Regions from separate parts of the Paenibacillus favisporus genome, predicted to be linked through region 2. Evidence: riboswitches for the same ligand, from Rfam matches in the RefSeq annotation. Region 2 holds a riboswitch; the other holds the start of a gene.
What was found. A riboswitch is a leader RNA that binds a small molecule or an ion and turns the genes downstream of it on or off. The one in region 2 is predicted to bind cyclic di-AMP.
Positions count from the first base shown of each region.

Region 1: another riboswitch for cyclic di-AMP. It lies ahead of ABID47_RS07740 (APC family permease); the one in region 2 lies ahead of ABID47_RS32810 (ubiquitin-like domain-containing protein).

Region 1 covers NZ_JBEPLV010000001.1:1,657,877-1,668,695, reverse strand. Annotated here, with positions in the region: gene ABID47_RS07760 (hypothetical protein) at 1-9, shown strand, start outside; gene ABID47_RS07755 (PrsW family glutamic-type intramembrane protease) at 232-2,403, shown strand; gene ABID47_RS07750 (hypothetical protein) at 2,405-2,734, shown strand; gene ABID47_RS07745 (phosphotransferase enzyme family protein) at 2,861-3,892, shown strand; cyclic di-AMP (ydaO/yuaA leader) riboswitch at 4,098-4,261, shown strand; gene ABID47_RS07740 (APC family permease) at 4,396-6,219, shown strand; gene ABID47_RS07735 (glycoside hydrolase family 3 N-terminal domain-containing protein) at 6,506-8,770, shown strand; gene xerS (tyrosine recombinase XerS) at 9,244-10,314, shown strand; gene ABID47_RS07725 (NUDIX domain-containing protein) at 10,425-10,691, opposite strand; gene ABID47_RS07720 (hypothetical protein) at 10,797-10,819, opposite strand, start outside.
Region 2 covers NZ_JBEPLV010000011.1:44,821-55,639, forward strand. Annotated here, with positions in the region: gene purR (pur operon repressor) at 1-60, opposite strand, end outside; gene ispE (4-(cytidine 5'-diphospho)-2-C-methyl-D-erythritol kinase) at 181-1,035, opposite strand; gene ABID47_RS32785 (small, acid-soluble spore protein, alpha/beta type) at 1,349-1,528, opposite strand; gene veg (biofilm formation stimulator Veg) at 1,663-1,938, opposite strand; gene yabG (sporulation peptidase YabG) at 2,176-3,075, opposite strand; gene rsmA (16S rRNA (adenine(1518)-N(6)/adenine(1519)-N(6))-dimethyltransferase RsmA) at 3,132-4,022, opposite strand; gene rnmV (ribonuclease M5) at 4,019-4,573, opposite strand; gene ABID47_RS32810 (ubiquitin-like domain-containing protein) at 4,801-5,970, opposite strand; cyclic di-AMP (ydaO/yuaA leader) riboswitch at 6,241-6,467, opposite strand; gene ABID47_RS32815 (TatD family hydrolase) at 6,673-7,443, opposite strand; gene ABID47_RS32820 (HD domain-containing protein) at 7,502-8,782, opposite strand; gene ABID47_RS32825 (AbrB/MazE/SpoVT family DNA-binding domain-containing protein) at 9,106-9,360, shown strand; gene rsmI (16S rRNA (cytidine(1402)-2'-O)-methyltransferase) at 9,665-10,549, opposite strand; gene ABID47_RS32835 (tRNA1(Val) (adenine(37)-N6)-methyltransferase) at 10,546-10,819, opposite strand, start outside.

The DNA.
Region 1 (10,819 bases), on a different contig from region 2:
AACGAGTGAACAGGGGCGGATTGATTATAGGAGCTATGCACCACTCGCGCCGGTTAGCGGCGGTCTTTCGGCTGGCCTTAGTCCCCTTGGAGGGGGAAAATGGTCCAGTTTTGGTTTGCATCCCCATATTCACTGCCCAACCCAAGACGAATATAAGGTATATTGGGAAGAAGCGGATCTTATATCTTCACAGCTCTTGTCACGACAGCCCCTCAGAATCAGGGTGATGCCATGAAGGAGGAGATTGAAACGGATACGATCTGGAACATCCGAAACGGAATCAGGGATATCGCCGAAGGGGTGTATCGGTGGGTGCAGGAAACGCTCCGGCGCCTCCCCTGGCTCAAAACCTTATATACGATATGGTGCTGGATATCCCTTTTGTTTTTTATCCTGGGCCTGTTCCTGTACCGGGATTCACGCACGATGCTCGTCCAGTATTTATGGTCTTTTTATGTCATGCTGCAGTTTTGGTTTCTTTGCCGGAGCAAAACATTTACCTGGAAGCAGGCGGCCATGTTTATGCTGCTGGGCATCTTTCTCGTCATCCCGGTCACGGCGCTGACGCTGCTCGCGGCTCACGGCTTGTTTGGCGGGGATACGCGGGACACCTGGTCCCAGGCCGTCTTGACCCCGATCTTCGAGGAAGTGTGGAAGCTGCTGCCGCTCGGTCTGTTTCTGCTTTTTTCACGGCGCGCCTCTTCCATGAGCCTTGCCGATTATACACTGGCCGGAGCCGGGGCGGGCGTGGGCTTTCAATTGATGGAAGAGCTGACGCGACGCTGGCTGAACTCTGGCATCATCGGACGGACGTACGGCTACAGTGTGACGATGCTTGGAGGGGAGACGATCCATTGGGATTTTTGGACGCTGTTCCCCGGCCGGTTTGAAGAAAGCATCTTTCCGACCATCATGTCGGTCAGTCATCCCGTGCACACCGGCATGATAACCTTAGGGCTCGGTTTAGCCGTGCGTTTGCGCAAGCGGCTGAGCGACGCCATCTTCGCCCTGCCGGCACTGCTGCTCGTCTGGTCAATCATCGATCACGCCGCTTATAACGGTCAGGGATCACTGCCGGACTGGTTTATGAAAATCAGCGACCTGACCGGCAGCGGATACCGGACGAAAGGCGTGTTCCTCCTGATGCTGGTGATTGGGCTCGTCCTGGATTACGTCTCGTTGAATCGGGTGAAAAGCCGGCTGCCGAGAATGGAAGGCGAAGGATGGATCAACCCGGTGTCAGAGCTGTGGTATATGCTGGAGTCTCTCTTGACCCGCAGGGAACGGCTGGCGAGCGTCATGTCCTGGACCCGGGAGCGCAGGGAGCTGGGCTTCTCGCTCCTATACGGCAACCAGGAAGCCGCCGCGCTGCAGGGTGACCTGCAGACGAGGATGCTGAAGCACTTCCGTGCCGCCGCCGGTGTAACCGCGCTCCTTCTGGTGGTCGCCGGGCTGGTGGGCTTCGCCGCTTATTTCCAGGCGCACGTCCATCCCGCCGACCCGGCTTGCTTCTCATGCATGTTCGATTCGCTGCAGAACTGGTGGGACCGCCTCGGTTTCTGGGAAAAAAGCGCCATCGTGCTCGGAGCGTTCGCTTTGTCGTTAATGTTCGTCAGCTTCTGGCCGGCACTCGGTATTGCCTTAACAGCAGCGAGCATACCGGCGAGCGGCCACGAAATCGCTAAGGATATCCGCGATCCGAAAAGGCTGCTCACCCCCGAAAATGCGATCTCTACGCTGCTTGCGCTGGCGCTGAGCCGTGTTCCGTTCGGCAGGCTGGCCGAACGCTTCGGTAAGAAAGGCGGCAGCAGGCTGAAGGATTGGTTGGAGAAGCTGCTTAAACGGCGAAAGGAGCCGAAGCCGGAACCCGACCTGCCCAAGAAGCCGCATAAGCCGGATGGGGAGGATCCTCCGCCAAAGAAAGAGAAAGATCCCGAGGAGCAGCCGCCGAAGAACGATGCAGACGATTATGTGCATTGGAGCAAAGCGAAGTACCGCGGGGTAGAGCTCCACGATGCCAAGAACGGAGCGCTTGGGGAGTTTGACGGCGTCGATCTGGAGAAGGGCATCTTCTATGAAGCCAAGTCGGCGCAAGGGCTCGACCGCATCCATCCAAAAACGGGCAAGCCGCAGCAGACGCCGCAGCAATTTACAGATAAGCAGTTGTACCAGAAAACGAAGGTGCGGATCAACAACCTGATGCAGAAGGCGGTTGGGACGCGAACAACGCCTGACGGAACGACGGAGATCCCGACGCTGGAGCAAATCAAAGGAATCCGGCATTTCGAGTTTCAGCTGGACGGGGACTCGCCGGCGTTACGGGCAGCCGCGGAGAACAGCTTGAACAAGCTGCGTCAAGAATTCCCGGATTATACATTCAACATTCGATTTGGGGTGAAATAACATGTCAATCAGCGCAATTATCGTGGACCCGGAAGACGAATTTGAACGGTCCTTTATGCTGCCGGTGGCGACGGAATCCTTTTTCCAGAAATACTGGGTGCCGGCGGTGGAAGAGTTGAACTTGCAGTGGGTCGCGCTTTTCCAGGACGGTACGGACGTTGAGTCCGAGGACATCCCAGCTGTCTTGGGCGAAGTGTCCCAGCTTAAAGAATGGGCGCGAAGCCACATGCATGGGGATGACCTCGACCACATGTTACGCAGACTCGAGCTGCTCGAGACGGAACTGCCGAAAGCGTACAGGCGCCGCGGTGCGGTTGTCTACATCGGTTAGCATTGGTGAATAATAGATGATTCTAATCTCATACGAGGTGATTGCGATCAAGTCCGGGTTACACAGACACCGGGCTTGATTGCTTTTATCCGCGCTACGTGATGAAAAGGGAAAGGGGAGAGCGAAGTGAGGCAGTCTTATCGAATGGACGAAGGGGCTTTTGTGCATCACTTGAACGAAGCTTACGGAATCGCTGCCCGGAGGCTTATTTTTATCCCTTATGGAGATTCAGCCTATTCTTACCGGGTGGAGGGAGAAAACGGAACGCGATACTATATGAAACTGTTTGACCATAGCAATGACAGCCACCGCCAAGGCATCCTTCGGTGCAGCCGTTATGTGCCGTTTATGTGGGAATTGCATCAGACCGGCCGCTTTGTGGAGCTGCCCTGTCCGTTTCGAACCTTAAGCGGTGCTTTCCTGCTTTCCCTCTCCGATTGCACAGCGGTGCTGTTTCAATTTATCGAAGGGGAGACCTGGGCTGAAGCTTACCCGTTTTCCAAGCATAACTTGGAGCGTATTGGACGACTGGCTGCGCGGATTCGGAAGTTGATTCCCTTTACTGCCACATCCGGCCTTTCGAGTGAAACGTATGATGTCTCCTTCTCCGAACATTTGATCCAATGCCTGGAGCAGCTTGAGCATCTTCAGCCCGGTGCAAGTCCCGCTAGCCAGCTGCTGCGTGAGCTTGTTATCCCTCAGCAAACGCGCATAACCGAGCTGCTGCACCAGATAACAGGGGTTCGTGAACGTCTCGTGCTTGACCCGCCCCCCAATGTGCTCTGCCACGGTGATCTGTGGGGAGGGAATCTGATGGAGACCGCGGACGGCCGGCTGGTCGTTCTGGATTGGGAAGCAGCCATGCTTGCGCCACCAGAGCTGGATATCGTGGGGTATATCGGGGACGGACTGGGTCATTTTCTCACAGGGTATGAGCAGGAACTAGGACAACAGATGGAGCTGAACCCGGATTTGCTGCGTTATTATGCATACCGCCATCATTTGAGAAACCTGACCCATTGGTGCATGAATATTTTGCATCGCGACCTGGAGCCGGACCAGCTGGATAACGACCTCGAAATGGTCCGGCATCACTGCTTGAACCGCTTGGAGAACGTAGAGGCTTCACTGAGGAATGCGGCGGATCGAAATATTTAGAAGCCTGATATGAATTTAATAGCGTAAACAAGCGATATGCACAGCTACAGCCAGAAATTAATAGATTACCGCCTTTGTAAGCGTTGACATGAAGTTCTTTTGAATTTTTTCATACGTATCTCAAACCGTTTGCTTCTTTACAGCAGGCATCCGGAAGGAGTAAGATTCAATTCGTAATCGTGAACTTGTGAACCTGAAACGTAATACTCCTTGATCGCTGAATTCTGAAATCAGGAGCGGGGGAACCAAAGGGAGGAAGTTAAGCCTTCGTCCCAGGGGTGAATCACTTGATGTTCATTTATTAAGTGTAGGGATACTTTCGGTCCCGAATCCGTCAGCTAACCTCGTAAGCGTTTTGAAAGAGGGATTTGTCGTGCGCGTAAAGCCACGGGAAGGTCCAGCTTTCCTGCGGCTTTTTTTGTTGTGCCCAAAAAGGGTTGAGCACGTGTCTAACGGGTACATCATGAGCATTTCAACTCTAACACTGGCGGTGACAAACATTTATGGCAGCATTGAAAAGACTTCTGATTGGACGGCCGCTGAAGTCTACCGAATTGGGAGAACAAAAACTGAACAAGAAAAAAGCTTTGGCCATTCTATCCTCCGATGCGCTGTCGTCCGTAGCGTATGGGCCGGAGCAAATTTTGCTGGTTCTTGTCACAATCAGCACGGCGGCGTTCTGGTATTCGATACCGATCGGAATCGGCGTATTGATTTTGCTGGCTGCACTCATTTTATCCTACCGGCAGATCATCTTCGCTTATCCGCATGGCGGCGGCGCTTACGTCGTCTCCAAACAGAATCTGGGAATCTATCCCGGGCTGGTGGCCGGCGGATCGCTGCTGGTAGATTACATTTTGACTGTTGCGGTCAGCGTTTCGGCTGGCACGGACGCGCTGACTTCGGCGTTTCCGGCGCTGCACGAGCATACGGTGGGGATTGCCGTCACCTTCGTCATCCTCATTACGCTGCTGAATTTGCGGGGCGTCACCGAGTCGGCCTCCATCCTGGCTTATCCGGTGTATCTGTTCGCCTTCGCGCTGTTCATCTTGATCGGCGTCGGTATGTACAACATCGTGACCGGTCACGTTTCACCGCATTTGCATACGCCGGTCGGGACGCCGGTGGCGGGGATCAGCCTGTTCCTGCTCTTAAAAGCTTTTGCTTCGGGCAGCTCCGCCCTGACCGGGGTCGAAGCGATCTCGAACGCCATTCCGAACTTCAAAGATCCGGCCCCGAACAATGCGGCGAAAACCTTGATGGCAATGGGGATTCTGCTGGCTGTACTCTTCTCGGGCATCGTATTTCTTGCTTATTATTTGGGCATATCCCCAAATTCCCAGGAGACGGTCGTATCTCAGATTGCCAATCAGACGTTCGGACGGAATTTTATGTACTTTTTCATCCAGGGCACGACGGCACTGATCTTGATCCTGGCGGCCAATACCGGATATTCGGCGTTTCCGCTGCTGGCGGTCAATTTAGCCAAAGACCGGTTTATTCCCCGGATGTTTACCGTCCGTGGCGACCGATTGGGATATTCGAACGGAATCATCATTCTTGGGCTACTGTCCATCGTGCTGATCGTCGCCTTCCACGGACAGACGGAACATTTGATCCCACTATACGCGGTAGGGGTATTTATCCCTTTCACGCTCTCGCAAACGGGAATGATCGTCAAGTGGATCCGGGAAAAACCGCAGGGTTGGGTGACGAAGCTCGTGATCAATACGATCGGCGCGCTGATCAGCTTCACGGTGTCGGTGATGTTCTTCGCAACCAAGTTTGCGCAGATCTGGCCGGTACTGATCTTTTTGCCGCTGATCGTGTATCTGATCCACCGGATCAAGAAGCATTATGAGGCGGTTGGCGAGCAGCTGCGGCTGTCGACGTGTGAGCCGGCGGTACCGATTGAAGGCAATGTGATCATTCTCCCCGTTTCGGGCATAACGCATGTCGTGGAGCATTCCCTGAATTATGCGAAGTCACTGGCGGCGGATCAGATCATTGCGGTATATATTCCGTTTGAACGTGAAGAGGAGAACCGGTTTGAGGAAAAATGGCAAAAATGGCGGCCCGACGTGCGCCTTGTGACGCTGCATTCTCCGTACCGGAGCATCATTCATCCGCTTAGCAAATTTATCGATACGGTGCACCGGAAAGCGAGCGAATCCAACTACCAGGTCACGGTGATCATTCCGCAGTTTATTCCAAAGAAAAGCTGGCACAATCTGCTGCACAACCAGACGAGCTTGATGATTCGGACTTATCTTTTATTCCGCAAAGATGTTGTTGTGACGACGGTACCGTATCATTTAAAAAAATAGCGATTCAGATGGTTCAAACCATTCGTAATCAGGCCCCGGCATCTGTGCCGGCGGTCTTTTTTTGCGTAAATGCAGCGGATATATATGAAGGGAAAGGGTAATCCCGTGGGAATAATGGCTTGAGCGTAATGGCTTATGAGTAAGGGCTTATGAGTAAGGGCTTATTTCCTGCAGAGTAGGGGATGCCTTTTTTCATGATGTGTCTGGAGTCGAGGCAATATCGCAACAAACGGTATGTCACTCGCGTCTAATCATCGTACCTAGAACAGCAACAGGAGTGGAGCAGATGAATGTAAAACTGATGACGATATTCGGTGCCGTACTCGGTTCTGTGCTCGTATGGGCAGGAAGCACAGCTGCGGAAGAACGATTTATTGATCTGCAGCACTCGAAGTGGGCGGAAGACGGCATCACCTATATGGCCGAACGGGGAACCGTCGCCGGATATGGCAATGGGAAATTTATGCCTGAAAGGCAAGTCACAAGAGCGCAGGCCGTTACTTTCATGGTGCGGGAACTTTATCCGCAGGAGCTGCAGCAAGAAGCGGACGGCGGCATGGCCTATACAGATGTGCCTAAGAACCATCCTTTTTATCTTGAAATTGCCATCGCCGCAAAACATGGGCTGGCCAGCGGATTTCCTGACAGCACATTCCATCCGGATGCACCGATGAGCCGTGCCGAAACGGCGGCGTTTCTTACACGGGCCTATTCACTCGTAAAAGGCCAGCACCCCGTAACATTGACGGATACAGCAAAGCATTGGGCGGCAGCGCCTATTCTCATGATGAGCTCCAACGGATTGATCGGCGGATATTCGGATGGCACCTTTCGTCCGGACCGATCTGTGACGCGAGCGGAGTTTGCCGTATTTATGTCACGGGTCATTCGCTTCGAACGTCAAGGAGCCATTCAGGCACAGGATTGGGATAAGCTGATGTCGTACATGACCGTAAGCGAGCAGGTCGGCCAAATGCTCATGCCTGACATCAGGCAATGGAACGGGCAAGTGACGACTACGGTCAATGAAGGGGTCAAACGCAGCGTTCATGATCAGGATTTGGGCGGACTTATTCTTTTCGATAAAAATATCGTAGACGTTCGGCAGGTCACCACTCTGACGCATGATCTGCAGATGGAGGCAGGCGACATTCCGCTGTTCCTTGGCATCGACCAGGAAGGCGGGGTCGTTAAACGAATCCCCGGAGGTACGAATCTGCCGGGTCAAATGGCGCTGGGTGCAACTGGAGATACAACGCTCGCCGAAGCGGCCGGACGGCTGACCGGGGAGGAGTTGAAGGCGCTCGGGCTGCAGGTCAATTTTGCGCCGGTGCTCGACATTAACAGCAATCCGGATAATCCGATTATCGGAATGCGGTCGTTTAGCTCGAATCCGGATTTGGTGACACGAATGGGTCTTGCCGAGATCCAAGGACTTCGGCAATCGGGAGTGATCGCGGCGGTCAAGCATTTTCCCGGCCATGGGGATACGGTTGTAGACTCCCATTTGGGAATGCCGGTGCTTTCGCATGATCGGGAGCGGCTCGATGCGGTGGAGCTCAAACCGTTCCGGTCTGCCATCGATAACGGAGTAGAGATGATCATGACCGCACATATAGCGTTTCCAGCTGTAGATAACGATCACGTCACATCGCTCAAGGACGGAAGCAGCGTGCCGATTCCTGCTACGTTATCCAAGAAGGTACTGACCGGATTGCTCCGGGGGGAGCTTGGATACAAAGGCGTCATCATTTCCGATGCCTTCACGATGAATGCGATCGCGGAGCATTTTGGCGAAAATCAAGCTGTGGTACGTGCCGTTTCCGCAGGTGTGGATATCATCCTCATGCCGCAAGATCCGGCAACCGCGCACCAAACGCTGGTGAACGCAGTGAAGAGCGGGGAGATACCGATCGAAACCATCCATTCATCAGTGAAACGGATTTTGGAGCTGAAAGCGAAATACGGTTTGTTTGACCGCAGCGAAAGCCTTACGCAGCAATTGGCCGCGCTTAATGGTGTCATTGGTTCCGAGAAGCATCGTACAGTGGAGCGGGAAATCGCAGAGCGAGCGGTCACCTTGTTAGCCGGCCGTGACGGTGCGCAGCCGGATCAAATTCGTCAAGGCGATCGGGTTGCGATTGTCGCAGCCGATGAGGAGCAGGTGAAGCAGCTCGAGAGACAGCTGAAGCAAACTGCAAATAACCTATCGCTGAAAACAGTAACAGCCCTAGTCGGGCAAGGAAAAACGAATGAGGCGCTTCAGGCGGTGGATCAAGCGGATTACGTCATCCTGGCTTCATATCAGTTCCGTAACGTGGCCAGTCAGTTTGGCTGGGCCGATGATCAAACGTTGATCGATGAGATGAACAAACGTAACAAGCGTTATACGCTGTTATCGCTGGGCAATCCGTATGAGAAGATTTACATTCAGAACATCCGTTCTGGTATCGCAGTTTACGGTAAGCAGGAGCCAAATACAGCCGCCGGGATCAAAGTGCTTCTAGGCCAACTGAAAGCCGGTGGGGTGCTGCCGGTGACAATTAAGTAATTATGATCAAGATGGTGGTTATTGACCTAACCGGGTTTAAGTGGTTGGGTCAATAAGAACAACTTAGCAATAATAGCCCGCGCATAAGCGCGGTTTTATTGTACTTTTTTAAATAATCGGAAATAAATGATCAGGTTCATTATTATAAGAACGATTTAACGATTTAGATGGAGTTGCTGTCCATGAATATCAGCGGTGCAAATCTATAACTAGGCGATTGTTCGATGACGTAATATATAAATTATAAGCTAAGCCAACTACACTAACACTAAAGCACAATGAAGATCATTCGTAATGATAATAAGTATCTTATCGCGGAGCTTTTTGGAACCTGGGTATAGAGGATGTGATAGGAAAAAGCGCCGCATACTGAATTCTATATGGCCATCTTTATAATTTATAATTACGTAAAATAATAATTTGACGAATAAATATATATAAGTTATTCTGTACATAAGGAGGTTTAGCAATAAATGGATAAAAACACGAAGCTGCATTACATGAAACGCGTTGATGATAAATGTGCGGAGCTTCCCTGGTACGTGACCGAATACATCGATAGCCGCAAACGCAAGCTGTTGCACACGACGCTGCTGAATTACTGCCACGATTACCTTATCTTTTTTGATTGGCTTGTGGCTGAGAAACTCGCTGCGGATGATCGTAAAGACATTGAATTGAATGTTCTGGAATCACTGACCGTGCGCGAAGTCGAAAATTTTCTGTCATTTCTGGAGTATCAGCTGGGCAACAACAAATACACGATCAACCGGAAATTGTCGGCGTTAAAGTCGTTGTTTGATTACCTGCAAAACAAGGCTGAAACGTCAGATCTCAAGCCGTATATTCAACGAAATGTGATGGCTAAGATCGACTTTAATTCCATTAAGGAAAGCCAAGAAACTGTCGCGAACCGCATTGAGGGCAAAATCTTACGTGAAGACGATTTTGAGAAGTTCCGGCAGTTTGTGGCATATGATTTCGGGGAACTGAACAAAAGCAACAAACGTATGGTCCGGTTCCACGAATTTAACCGTGAGCGGGATACGGCCATCGTATCGCTGATCCTCGGGTCAGGACTGCGTTTATCCGAGGTAGCGGGAATCAATATTGAGGATTTGGATATGAACAAAGGCCAAGTGCGCGTGCTGCGTAAAGGCAACAAAGAACAATATGTTTATTTTAGCCAGCAAGCCTTATTAGACCTGGAAAGCTACTTGAAAATCCGGGAAACGCGATATGTACCGGAAAAATCAGAAAATTACTTATTTATAGCAGCGCCAATCGGCCGCAAAGGCAAAAGCCGGCGGTTAACGCCGAGATCGATTGAAAAGCTGATCGAAAAATACGCTGCAGCGTTTGGTAAACCGGCACTGACGGTGCATTCCTTGAGACATTCCTTCGCAACCCGCTACCACCTGGAGAACAACGACGTACCGAGGCTAAAGAACCAGCTGGGGCATTCATCAATCCAGACGACGATGATCTATACGCATTTAACGGATGAAGAGATGAGAAAAGCCGTTAACAATATGGATAAGTGATTGAAGTAGTGTAAATTATATAAAAATAAAAAATTGGGCCGTCATCCGGCCGTTTTTTTGACACATTTTCACAAAACTCGTATTTTGTACATATGTCTTTACATACGAAATCAAACCCAAGGAACATCAGTCACACCATCATACCATTTAATAAAAATCCCTGTATTTGAATAGACACCAATTAAGTAGCTAACCGTAGTGTCAATTCCACTTTCCTCTTTGATTTCGCGAATCAAACCATCTATCAGATTTTCTCCAACTTCCACTTGTCCTCCAGGGTATACCCAACCACCGTCACGAGTTTTTACTAAAAGTATATTTCCTTGCCCATCTTCTACAAATCCACCTGTGGCAACGATATGCGTTGGGAATGGCATATTACGACCTCCTCATGTAGTAATGTTTGTATATTTATTCCACAGCCTTCTCACACTACCCTGCTCGTTAGCTTAATGAAATTGCATGGAAACTTAGTTAGATATTTATCTAATCGGTAATAGGCTCA
Region 2 (10,819 bases):
TCTGGACAAAAGATACTGCGTCATCTCCACCAAACGCGCGCTTCGCTTTAATTTTTTCACGAAATACTCCTCGCTATCGCTGTATTCATCGGAATCTAAAGCAAAATCACCCAGAAAATCCGAATATTATAGTAAGAATATATCATTTTTGTACGGATTTGTACAACATGGTTGGCGAAGTTAGGTCAATAGGCGCACCGCATACACTTCTTTGCAAAAGCCACGCAGCCCGTTATAGATCCGTGCTACCTTCGATTCCTTGTACACCAGGCCGAATACGGTCGGCCCGCTGCCTGACATCAAAGCCCCGTCCGCGCCGAGACGCAGCATCCCTTCCTTCAGCTGCTGCACTTCGGGATACAGCCTCAGCGTCACATCCTCCAGCACGTTCCCCAGGCGGCTGCATACGCCATGAAAGTCTCCCGCTTCGATCGCGCCGATCATGCCTTGAGCCGACGGATGCTCTTTGACCTGCGCCGCTCTGAACTTGCCGTAGACCTCCGCGGTCGACACATTAATCGGCGGTTTGGCCAAAATCACCCAGCACTGCAGCGGATTCGCCACAGGCGTCAGCCTTTCACCCCGCCCGGTCGCCAGTGCGGTACCTCCAGTCACGCAGAACGGAACATCCGATCCGAGCTCCGCACCCAGCTTCTGCAGCTCCTCTACCGGAATGTTCAGATTCCACAGCCGGTTCAGACCACGCAGGGTGGCGGCGGCGTCGCTGCTTCCTCCCGCCAGACCTGCTGCCACGGGGATCTTCTTATCCAGATGGATATGCACCCCGCTCTTGACGTCATACCGGTCCTTAATCAGCCTTGCGGCCTGAAACGCCAAGTTCTTCTCATCCAGCGGTATGTATCCCGCCTGGCTTGAAATAATAATCGTATCCCGGGGCAAAGCCGACATCTCCAGCCGGTCCGCCAGGTCGACCATCGTCATAACCATTTCGACCTCATGGTACCCGTCTGGCCGTTTATGTAATACATCCAGCATCAAATTGATTTTGGCCGGTGCTTTTTCGTAAATTTTCAAGGCGTTCACCCACCCTCAAGATTCCCTCTATCTGGATTGACACAAGCCGCTTCGAATCCTTGGGATCAATCCGAAATCTGGAATGAACCTCAAGCTTTTTTTCTCTTGAGTTCAATCCAGAGATCTGGAATGAACCTCAAGCTTTTTTTCTCTTGAGTTCAATCCAGAGATCTGCAACTTCAAATCATTATATCAAACTGAACCAGTCAAGTCATTTTCCGTTTACAGACAAAGGGCGGAGCGGACACAGCCTTGAATTCAAAAACGGAGAACCTCCCGCTTGGGAGGCCTCCGCCGGCATTGCTGGTGTGAATCAGGATTTACGTGCGGCGGCCTGTTCGGCAAGCTGGATCGCTCTTTTTACCATGTTGCCCGCATCCTTGGCCTTAATACCTCCCCACCCTTCCTGCTGGACGGTTTCGTAAAATCCCAAATCCTTAGCCAGCTCATTCTTCAGCTCATCCGACATGACACTGCGGCGTCTGCGGCTCATGAACATCCTCCTTTGGTTCCATCGGAATTAGGCTGCTGCCATAAGTATTATCCCGCTCCCGACCGCTCCTCATTCCATATCCCTCTGCCAACTAAAAACAGCCCTCCATCAGGAAGGCTGTTTTGTCATTAAAGTTACGCTTTCTCCAACTCGATCCGGGTGCCGGTATTATCATCGCAAATAATAACCTCCACGGATTCCGTAAGAATATCGGCATAGCTGTATGAAACACGTTTAAAGGTTTGATGCTCTTGATCCAATTTCACAATAAAAACAGATGGGTACGTTTCTTCCAAAACACCAGTACGCTCGACGGTCTTGCGACGACCACCGTTAGCCCGAAGCGAAATCTTCTGACCCACGTGAGCTTCGAGATTGCGTTTGATTTCCAACAGCGTATTTTTAGCCATTGTCGACGACCACCTCTTTCCTTGTCCATTATAACTCGAAAAGATGGTTTTGTCAAATCAAAACAATAATTATATCAGCATCAATTTTATGTTGTCAACGAATTTTTTTGCGAAAACCCAGCTCATTTCTGCTTACACCCGGATAACAACAAAAAACCGCAATCCGCCGGCAGATTACGGTTCCTGCATTTCGTTATGCTGTCAGGTCAAGTGCTTTGCATGGCATTTCCGGATATGTTAAATGGCCGACGGCGTCACCTTAAGCTTGGTTAAGTCGTTAAGCCGGGGCAGGCCGATGCGGTAGCTCCCGCGGGTTTCAATGCCCCCGACGCCCTGCGTACCGCTGATCGTATTGTGAAGCACATCCGTCATATTGATCGTATCTCTAACCGATGTAAACGAAGCCTTGGCGGCAACATATACCGGATCCAGGGCATGAATCAAGATGCGCCCCGGAGAGCTGGCAAAGTTGGCTCCGGCCTGCAGCAGCGCCTCAAAGTGCGACTGGCATGCGCCGGCGATAATCGTCATCTGATCGTAATGGCGCTCAAACTGGCGCGCCACCTGAATCGCCCTGACGAAGTTTTGCGAGTTTTTATAGCTGTTCAAGCTGTACAAATCATGATTTTGGCGATGCTTCAGTACGCCGTCATGGCCCGTGATCACCACAATATCCGGCCGGACCCGAGGCAGCAGCCGGTACAGGGCGTCCGCCATCCCCGCCTCATTCACATAATGGCCCTCGGCCGGAACCCGAAGCTGCTCATACAGGCTCAGGCTCTTTTTCAAATAATTCGGATCTCCATCCAGATGAAGCACCTTCCCGGGGACTTCGAAATAAGCCGGCTCAGCTGTTCCCCATTCCCCGCTTCCGCTCAAGGTGGCCTGATTCCGCTGGGTCTGCTCCTGACGGTGACGTTTCAGTAAACTGAGCGACTCGTTTGCTCTAATATTTGCTTTCTCGGTTTTTTCGCTTACCGGCGCATAAGGGACCCTTACCAGATCATCGAGCGGCGAATCCGCCAGAAGTCTGAACTCCGTTCCCTTAATCACCGCTTCGTCCCTGCGCAAATCCTCGACGCGGAACGCGATATCGCCGCCGTAGGATCTGCGCACGACCAGGTCTCCAATATTCATGAACATCACCCCTACCCCATGGTATGGGCGAATCCCCCTATTGGTTCATCTTTTGTTTAATTTAAGCCGATGCCTTCCTTCCGCAGCAGGTTGCTAAGCACGGCATATTCCTCAATGCTGAGCGTCTCGCCGCGGCGGGATGGGTCAATTCCCGCTGCCTGCAGCAGCTGATCCAGGCGCTCCCGTCCCTCTGTGGGGAAGAAGCGGCTTTTCAGATTGTTCGATATCGTCTTCCGCCGCTGAGCGAACGATGCTTGTACCACCTCGAAGAAATGCCGCTCATCGTCCACCGCAACCGGCGGCTGTTCCCGCACGGCCAGACGGATCACTGCCGATTCAACGTTCGGCTGTGGAATGAATACCGTCTTCGGCACGATACACACCAGCTCCGGCACGCTGTAATACTGCACGGCGATGCTCAGGCTGCCGTAGTCCTTCGTGCCCGGCCGGGCGGCCATCCGGTCCGCCACCTCCCTCTGGATCATCACGACGATGTTCTCCAGCGGGAGCCGCTCCTCCAGCAGCTTCATCAAGATCGGCGTCGTCACATAGTACGGAAGGTTGGCCACGACGCTGACTTTGGATACGCCGGCAAAATTGCTCTTAAACAATGCAGCGAGGTCTGTCTTCAGTACATCCCCATGATGTACCTTTACGCCGGGGTATGGGGCGAGAACCTCCTCGAGGATCGGAATCAGCCTCTGGTCGATCTCAACCGCCGTGACGGCCCCCGCCTGCTGGGCCAGCTTCTCGGTCAGGGCGCCGATGCCGGGACCGATCTCCAGGGCACCCTTCGTGGAATCGAGCCCGGCCGCATCCACGATTTTATTTAAAATATTTTGGTCAATCAAAAAATTTTGCCCCAGGCTCTTCTTGAATGAAAAACCGTGACGCTGGATAATTTCTTTGGTTCGCCTTGGTGTGGCGATGTCGTCCATGCCGTTCACGTTGTCCGGCCTCCTTCATCTTCGATACGGGCAAGCGCATCCGCGAATTCTTCGCGGGATATTTGAAATATGGCGAGTCGCTTATAAAATTGCTTGCCGTTGCAGTAGCCAATACCGAGGAGGTTGCCCATCGCCATCCGCCGGGCGGCGGCATTCGGGTGCACCATCAGCCCCGCCTCCATCAGGTCCTCCATGTCGATCTGGCTTTCCGCCCCCTCATAAGAGGTGTGAACCCGCTCCAGAGCTCTGCGGATCGCCGCAGGCGAGGCGTTCTCAACACCGATATCCCCCTTGCGGGTAGCATCGGCCTCCGGGATAAACGCATGCTTGCAGCCGGGCACCTTGGCCGAAATGATTTTGCGGATTCTTTCGCCGGCGTGGTCCGGGTCCGTCAGCACAATGACCCCCCGCCGTTCCTGAGCCAGCGCGATCCGCTGGAGTATTCGCGCATTGATGGCGGAGCCGCCCGTCTCGATCGTATCGGCATCCACCGCCCGCTTCACGGCCACGGTATCATCCCGGCCTTCCACCACAATGACTTCTTTAATCATGATTTCCTGTCTTCCTTTCGAGTACATTATACCCGTCAATGCCGCCGGACAGCCAAGTCCCTGCAAGTGGGCATAAACCGTGATGCCTGTTCAGGTACTTTGCGGGGTCCCGGTATAGACAAACTGCTGTAAATTAACAACAAAAAGAAGAGGAATGCTCCTCTTCTTTAGCATGACATTTTCATGATCATAATACTATAACATTAGAATGGCAAAGTAAAACGAAATTAGTTCAGCTCCGGTTTGACCGGACCAATCACGTACACCTTAAGGCCGGATTTACGGCCAAAATTGCGTGCTTGCTGGACGGAATCGTAGTATATATCGATTTTATTTCCCTTAATGGCTCCGCCCGTGTCTTCCGCACGACGGAAGCCAATGCCTTCAATGTAAACCCACCATCCCAAAGGAATGACGCTTGGATCAACCGCAATCGTGCGGCCTTCCGCGACGCGTGTTCCTGTGGCGGTGCGTGTGCCGACTCCGGACTCGCCAGACGAATAAGCGGTCATGGATACTTTGATCAGCTTCTTGTAGGAAAAGTCAACGCCGGCCTTGCTGACCCGGTTGTTACTGCTGCTGCTGACCTTCTTCACCTTGGCAGGGGTAGAAGAAGCTTTGGCAACGGCTGTTTTGACTTCGGTCACTACGGGAACAGGCTTTTTCTTCGTGCCGACGGCAATGACCTTATCCTTGGTCACCGTCTCCACTTTTTTGCCCACCATCTTCATGGACACCAGCTTGCCGTCTTTGTACTTCTTCTCAATGTACTGCACCATGACGCCAGGAGCTCCCTGCTGAATCACCCGCGACTCGCCTTTGTAAATGCTGGGGTCGGAGGTTTTGACCACCCGGAAGGGGAGGGATTCATGACGCTGTACCACTTGTTTGTTCATCCGGACGATCCGGATGTCCGTGTTGGTGGAGACCGCCGTTTCGACAGCCGGAGTGACAATGTCCGTTTCCTTGACTTTGACGCCGGTTTCTTTCAGCACGTCGCCGACCGTTTTGGCCGTTGTATACAAATGCTTCGTTGCACCATCAGCCGTCACCTTCACAGGACTCGCGCGGTCGATCACGACCTTGTCGCCGTCGGATATAGCCCCGCTCAGCGGCATCGATATTTGGTCCTCGGGTTTCAGACTGATTTCCTGCTCATCCAGCATTTCTTGAAGTAAAGATGTATTGGTCTGTACAGATTTCATTTGACCGTCTACTACCAAATAAACTTGTTTTCGCGATTGACTGTACACGAGTAGCAAGATCATCAGGGTAACCGCGATTGAAACGATAGCTGCAGTGGAGATCTGGCGCAAATTCTCATGCTTCCATCGCAATGCGTAAGACATGCTGGAGATTTTTGAATCATGGGTCTTCTCTGGTTGGAAAACGCCCACTTTCTCGATCCTCCTTCATAGCCTCGCCGTCTAGAGTTATGCATGATTGTATTTGACGCGACTATACTCAATTTTTTACAAGAACCCACAGAAAGCATGCGTTCTTGCACCATGAACCAATCTCTCCATCATGATTTGTCACCTCCTGTTATACAACAGTATGATGACTGCCTCTCCTTTATTCAAAACAAAAGAAGCCGATAGAAAAGAGCTTACGAGGACTCTTTCGTGGCTTCCGGATGTCTGAATATCGGAATTGTCATGCACGAGGGTACCTCTCTTTATCCGCTTACGGGGTTAGCTGTCGGGTTCGGGCGAAAGAGAGCCGCCCTATTCGCGTCCTTACGCTCATGGCGTAAAGCCGTTCAATTCACCCCAGAGACCCAAGAAAGAAATCAAATACGTTTGCGAGCATGGGACCGCTTCCGGTCTGTCATGACCCACTCCAGTATTGGTTCCCCCGTTCTCCCATGCGGGAGACTCAGCGAGACTGGTTCATGAAAGCTGCGAAGGTAAGACCTTAACGACAGCTCAATGATTCACTGAAAAGATGATATCCTGTTTTGATGCATGTTGTAAAGCGGTAATCAACCACGTTTATTTGAAAAAGTGGTTAAAAAAATGTAATATTCGGCGTTTTGTTTGTTAAAATTCTTTAATCATTCGCTCATGCTCATTTTTTTGGCTGTTTTTCTCCCGATTTCACACAATTCCAAATCGTTCCAGCCCATTTCGGGTGGTAATCTGGGCAATTTCCTCCAGGTCAACCCCCTTAATCTGGGCTGCCGCCTCAGCGACCAGTCGGACGTTTGCCGACTCGTTTCTCTTCCCTCGGAAGGGGTGCGGCGTGAGATAAGGAGAGTCGGTTTCGATGAGCAGCCTGTCCATCGGAACCTGAGCCAGGACCTCTTTGGGGACTCTGGCATTCTTGAACGTAATAGGTCCGCCAAACGAAAGATGGAAGCCCATATTCAGGCACAGCTTCGCCGTTTCCCAGCTCCCCGAGAATGAGTGCATGACGCCGCCGACCTCGCCGGCCTTCTCTTCCCGTAATATTTTCACGATATCCTCATGGGCGTCCCGGTTATGTATAACAATTGGCATGTTGAGCTCTCGAGCCAGTCCAATTTGCTGGCGGAGAACCCTGTGCTGCACGTCCTTCGGCGAGGTGTCCCAGTAGTAATCCAGTCCAATTTCACCGATGGCCACCACCTTGGGATGACTGCATAAGGATGCAATCCACTCCAGATCGCCTTCCTGCATAAAAACGGCGTCCTGCGGATGCCAGCCTATGGCCGCATATATAAAATCATACGTTTCCACCAGCTTCATCGTCGATGGAATCGTCTCCCGGTTAAAACCAACGTTGATCATCCGGGTTACACCGGCTTGTACAGCATTATCAATGACCCGCTCCCGGTCCTCGTCGAATTGTTGCGCATCCAGATGGGTGTGCGTGTCGAACAGTTCCATGAATTTGAACTCCTTTCTTGTCGGTACCCCATGTTCCTTTTCGTACGGTATTTTGTCATTAAAGCTTGAAAATGCGGGAAATCGAAGGAGAAAGATCGGTTATCGCCTTTTCCAGTTTATCTTCCGGATAATACAAGTGATATTTCCCGCGGTGAATGCCGCTGATGGAACGGACAATATCCGACACCTCGGATATTTCCCGCAGCTGCTCCTGGCGGTCGAGCAGCAGGATCTGTTTCTGGCTCGACTCGTCACCCGGACGAAATACATCGTAAGGAAGATCGGTCGGAAAATCAATCTCCAGATCATATTCCGGGTTCATTCCGGCTTGTCCAAACTCCCGGCGGATTTCATCGATCATTTCCAAATCGACGGAGTCCATTTCTACATATTTATACAGTTTGCGGTGCATAAATCGGGTGCACAGCTCGCTGAGTATGCGGTCGTCCTCATAGGACCACTGGAGGAAGGCCGTTTGAATCAGCGCCTCGTCCAGCTTCAGATAAGCTTGCACGTCCAGTTTGTCTTCAAAGAGCTGCGGTAGCGGCTCGACCATAAAGCCAAATGGATAACCATCCTGGTACAGCTCCTTGGCCCGCCGGAATATTTGGCGCAAAATAATTTCTGAACTGCGGGTTACCGGATGGAAGTAGACCTGCCAGTACATCTGGTACCTCGACATCAAATAATCCTCCACGGCATGCATCCCGGACTCCTTGACCACTACTCTCCCCTGGTAAGGACGGAGCATCCGTAAAATACGGTCAATATCAATCGTGCCGTAGTTCACCCCGGTATAATAGGCATCCCGAAGCAGGTAATCCATCCGGTCGGCATCCAAGGGGCTCGAAACGAGGTTCACCACAATCGGTTTATCATAGGTCTTCGCGATGACGGCGGATACCTTGTCCGGGAAGTCCGGGGCGATCTCGCTCAAAATGTCATTCACTTCCGTATCTCCGGTGACAATCCGGCGCGTCCAGTCTTCATGATTCATATGAAAGGCCTCTTCAATCGAATGGGAAAAGGGGCCGTGTCCGAGGTCGTGCAGCAGCGCCGCACACAGCGTCAGCAGCCTCTCTTCTTTCGGCCAATCCGGATATCCGCTGCGCTCAAATTGCGAAATAATCCGCCGTGTAATCTCATATACCCCTAAAGAATGGGAGAAACGGCTGTGCTCCGCTCCATGAAACGTCAAATACGAGGTTCCAAGCTGCCGGATCCGCCGCAAGCGCTGAAATTCGGTTGTATTAATGAGCCTCCAAATCGTGGAGTCCTGGACGTGAATATAATTGTGAACCGGATCTTTAAAAACCTTTTCCTCACTTAGTGGGTTCATGTTCAGGTCAACTCCATTCATTTTGTGAAATTCGGGTTGTTAAGTGTTTTAATTTTGAAATATTTTTGACAATTAGTGTCGATACATGTCGAAATAAGCAGAATTAAGGTTTTCCAAATCGACATTATACTACCAAGGCGATATAATTGGAAAAGAATCCTGATATGAGTGATTTCCTAGCTGTTATGCTATTTGTAAGGTTATTGAACCAAATTTACTGGTTGACTGTTTTGGGAATCGTTGGTATTATTGATATCATTAAAGAGAGAACGTTGTCGAATTATGACATTTTAAAACTATGGCGAGAGGAGCAATGATCAGTTATGATGAAATCAACTGGTATTGTAAGAAAGGTAGACGAACTGGGTCGGGTAGTTATCCCCATTGAACTGCGCCGTACCTTGGGCATTGGAGAGAAAGACGCACTTGAGATTTACGTGGACGGAGAACGTATTATGCTCAAGAAATACGAACCGGCCTGCATCTTCTGCGGCAATGCCGAGAATGTTACTTACTTCAAAGGAAAAATTGTTTGTCACGATTGCATATCAGAAATCCCAACACCTGTGACAAATTAAGATTTTTAGTATATAATAAGAGTAATTCAAATTGTTAATTCTAACCTTTTTCATATCTCCTTGGTGTCTCCTCGGCTCAGAACCCGGCCGTGGGAGGCATTTTTTTTGATTGAAGACGATATGACCGCTCCAAGGAGAAGAGGAGCAGCCGCACGACGTCCCACCCCGGCTGCTTCCATTTTGCCACAAATTCCCTATCTTCGGAAAAACTTTCATCCCTATAAAAGGCGACTGTCTTTTCAAAAATGTGGTTTATGCACCCAATCTCTCTCTTTTACCTACTGCTCCCTCACCACTGCATTCATTACAACAGCGCGTTATATACATCCCTTTTGGAAACGCCGCGGTCGGCGGCTGCCTTCTTCATGGCGTCTTTCCTTGGCAATCCTTCCCCTTCGTAATGCTGCACATGCTCTTCCACGGTCAACTCCTGCCACCAAGCATCCCGCTGCTTCTGTTCCTCCTTCGGATCCGCGCCTTCCAGAACGAGGCAGTATTCGCCAAGCGGGGCATGCTCCTCCAGATACTCGAGGCACTCTTCAATGGTTCCCCTGACAAACTCCTCATATCGTTTGGTCAGCTCACGGGCAAGCACAATTCTCCGATTGCCGAGAAATTCAAGGATGGCCTTGAGTGTCTTCATTACCCGATGAGGCGATTCGTAAAACAGCAGCGTTCCGGATGCCGCCTGCAGCGGCTCCAGCACCGCTTGAATCTCTTTGCGTTCCCGGGGAAGAAAACCGATAAACGTAAAGCGCTCGGTCGGAAGTCCCGACACGATCAGGGAGGATAACGCAGCATTGGCACCCGGGACCGGGATAACGGAAATTCCTTGTTCCAACGCCAGCTGGACGAGGTCGGCCCCGGGGTCGGAAATCGCCGGCAGACCGGCATCGCTGACGAGAGCCAAATTTTTTCCTTCTATTATATAGCGTATTAATTCGGGTCCGCTTGCCGCCTTATTATGCTCATGATAACTGAACAACATAGACGGGGAAATGTCGAAATGGGTGAGCAGCTTTCGCGTCTGCCTTGTATCCTCTGCGGCGATGATGTCACAGGCCTTTAGCGTGTTTACCGCCCGAAACGTCATGTCCTCCAAATTGCCGATGGGTGTGGCCACCAGGTATAACGAACCCGGCGCGCCCTCTTCTTTTTCCTGAAAACTGCTTTGTATGCTCAGACTCATTCTTTTCCCTCTTTAGCTCCATAATAAATATCCAGAATTTCCGGACAGTAGCTGTTATTCTCATTATATACAATGAGCGGTGGCAGCAACCGTACCTCCGGCTTGCCCTCCCTCATCGCCTCGACCAGCACCATATTCGCCTCCAAATGGGCCCTCGGATGAACGAAGCGAATCCGTTTCGGCTCCAGCCGATGCTGCCGCATCAGCGATATAATGTCTGCAAGCCGCTGCGGCTTATGAACCATGCTGACTTTCCCGCCGGGCTTGACC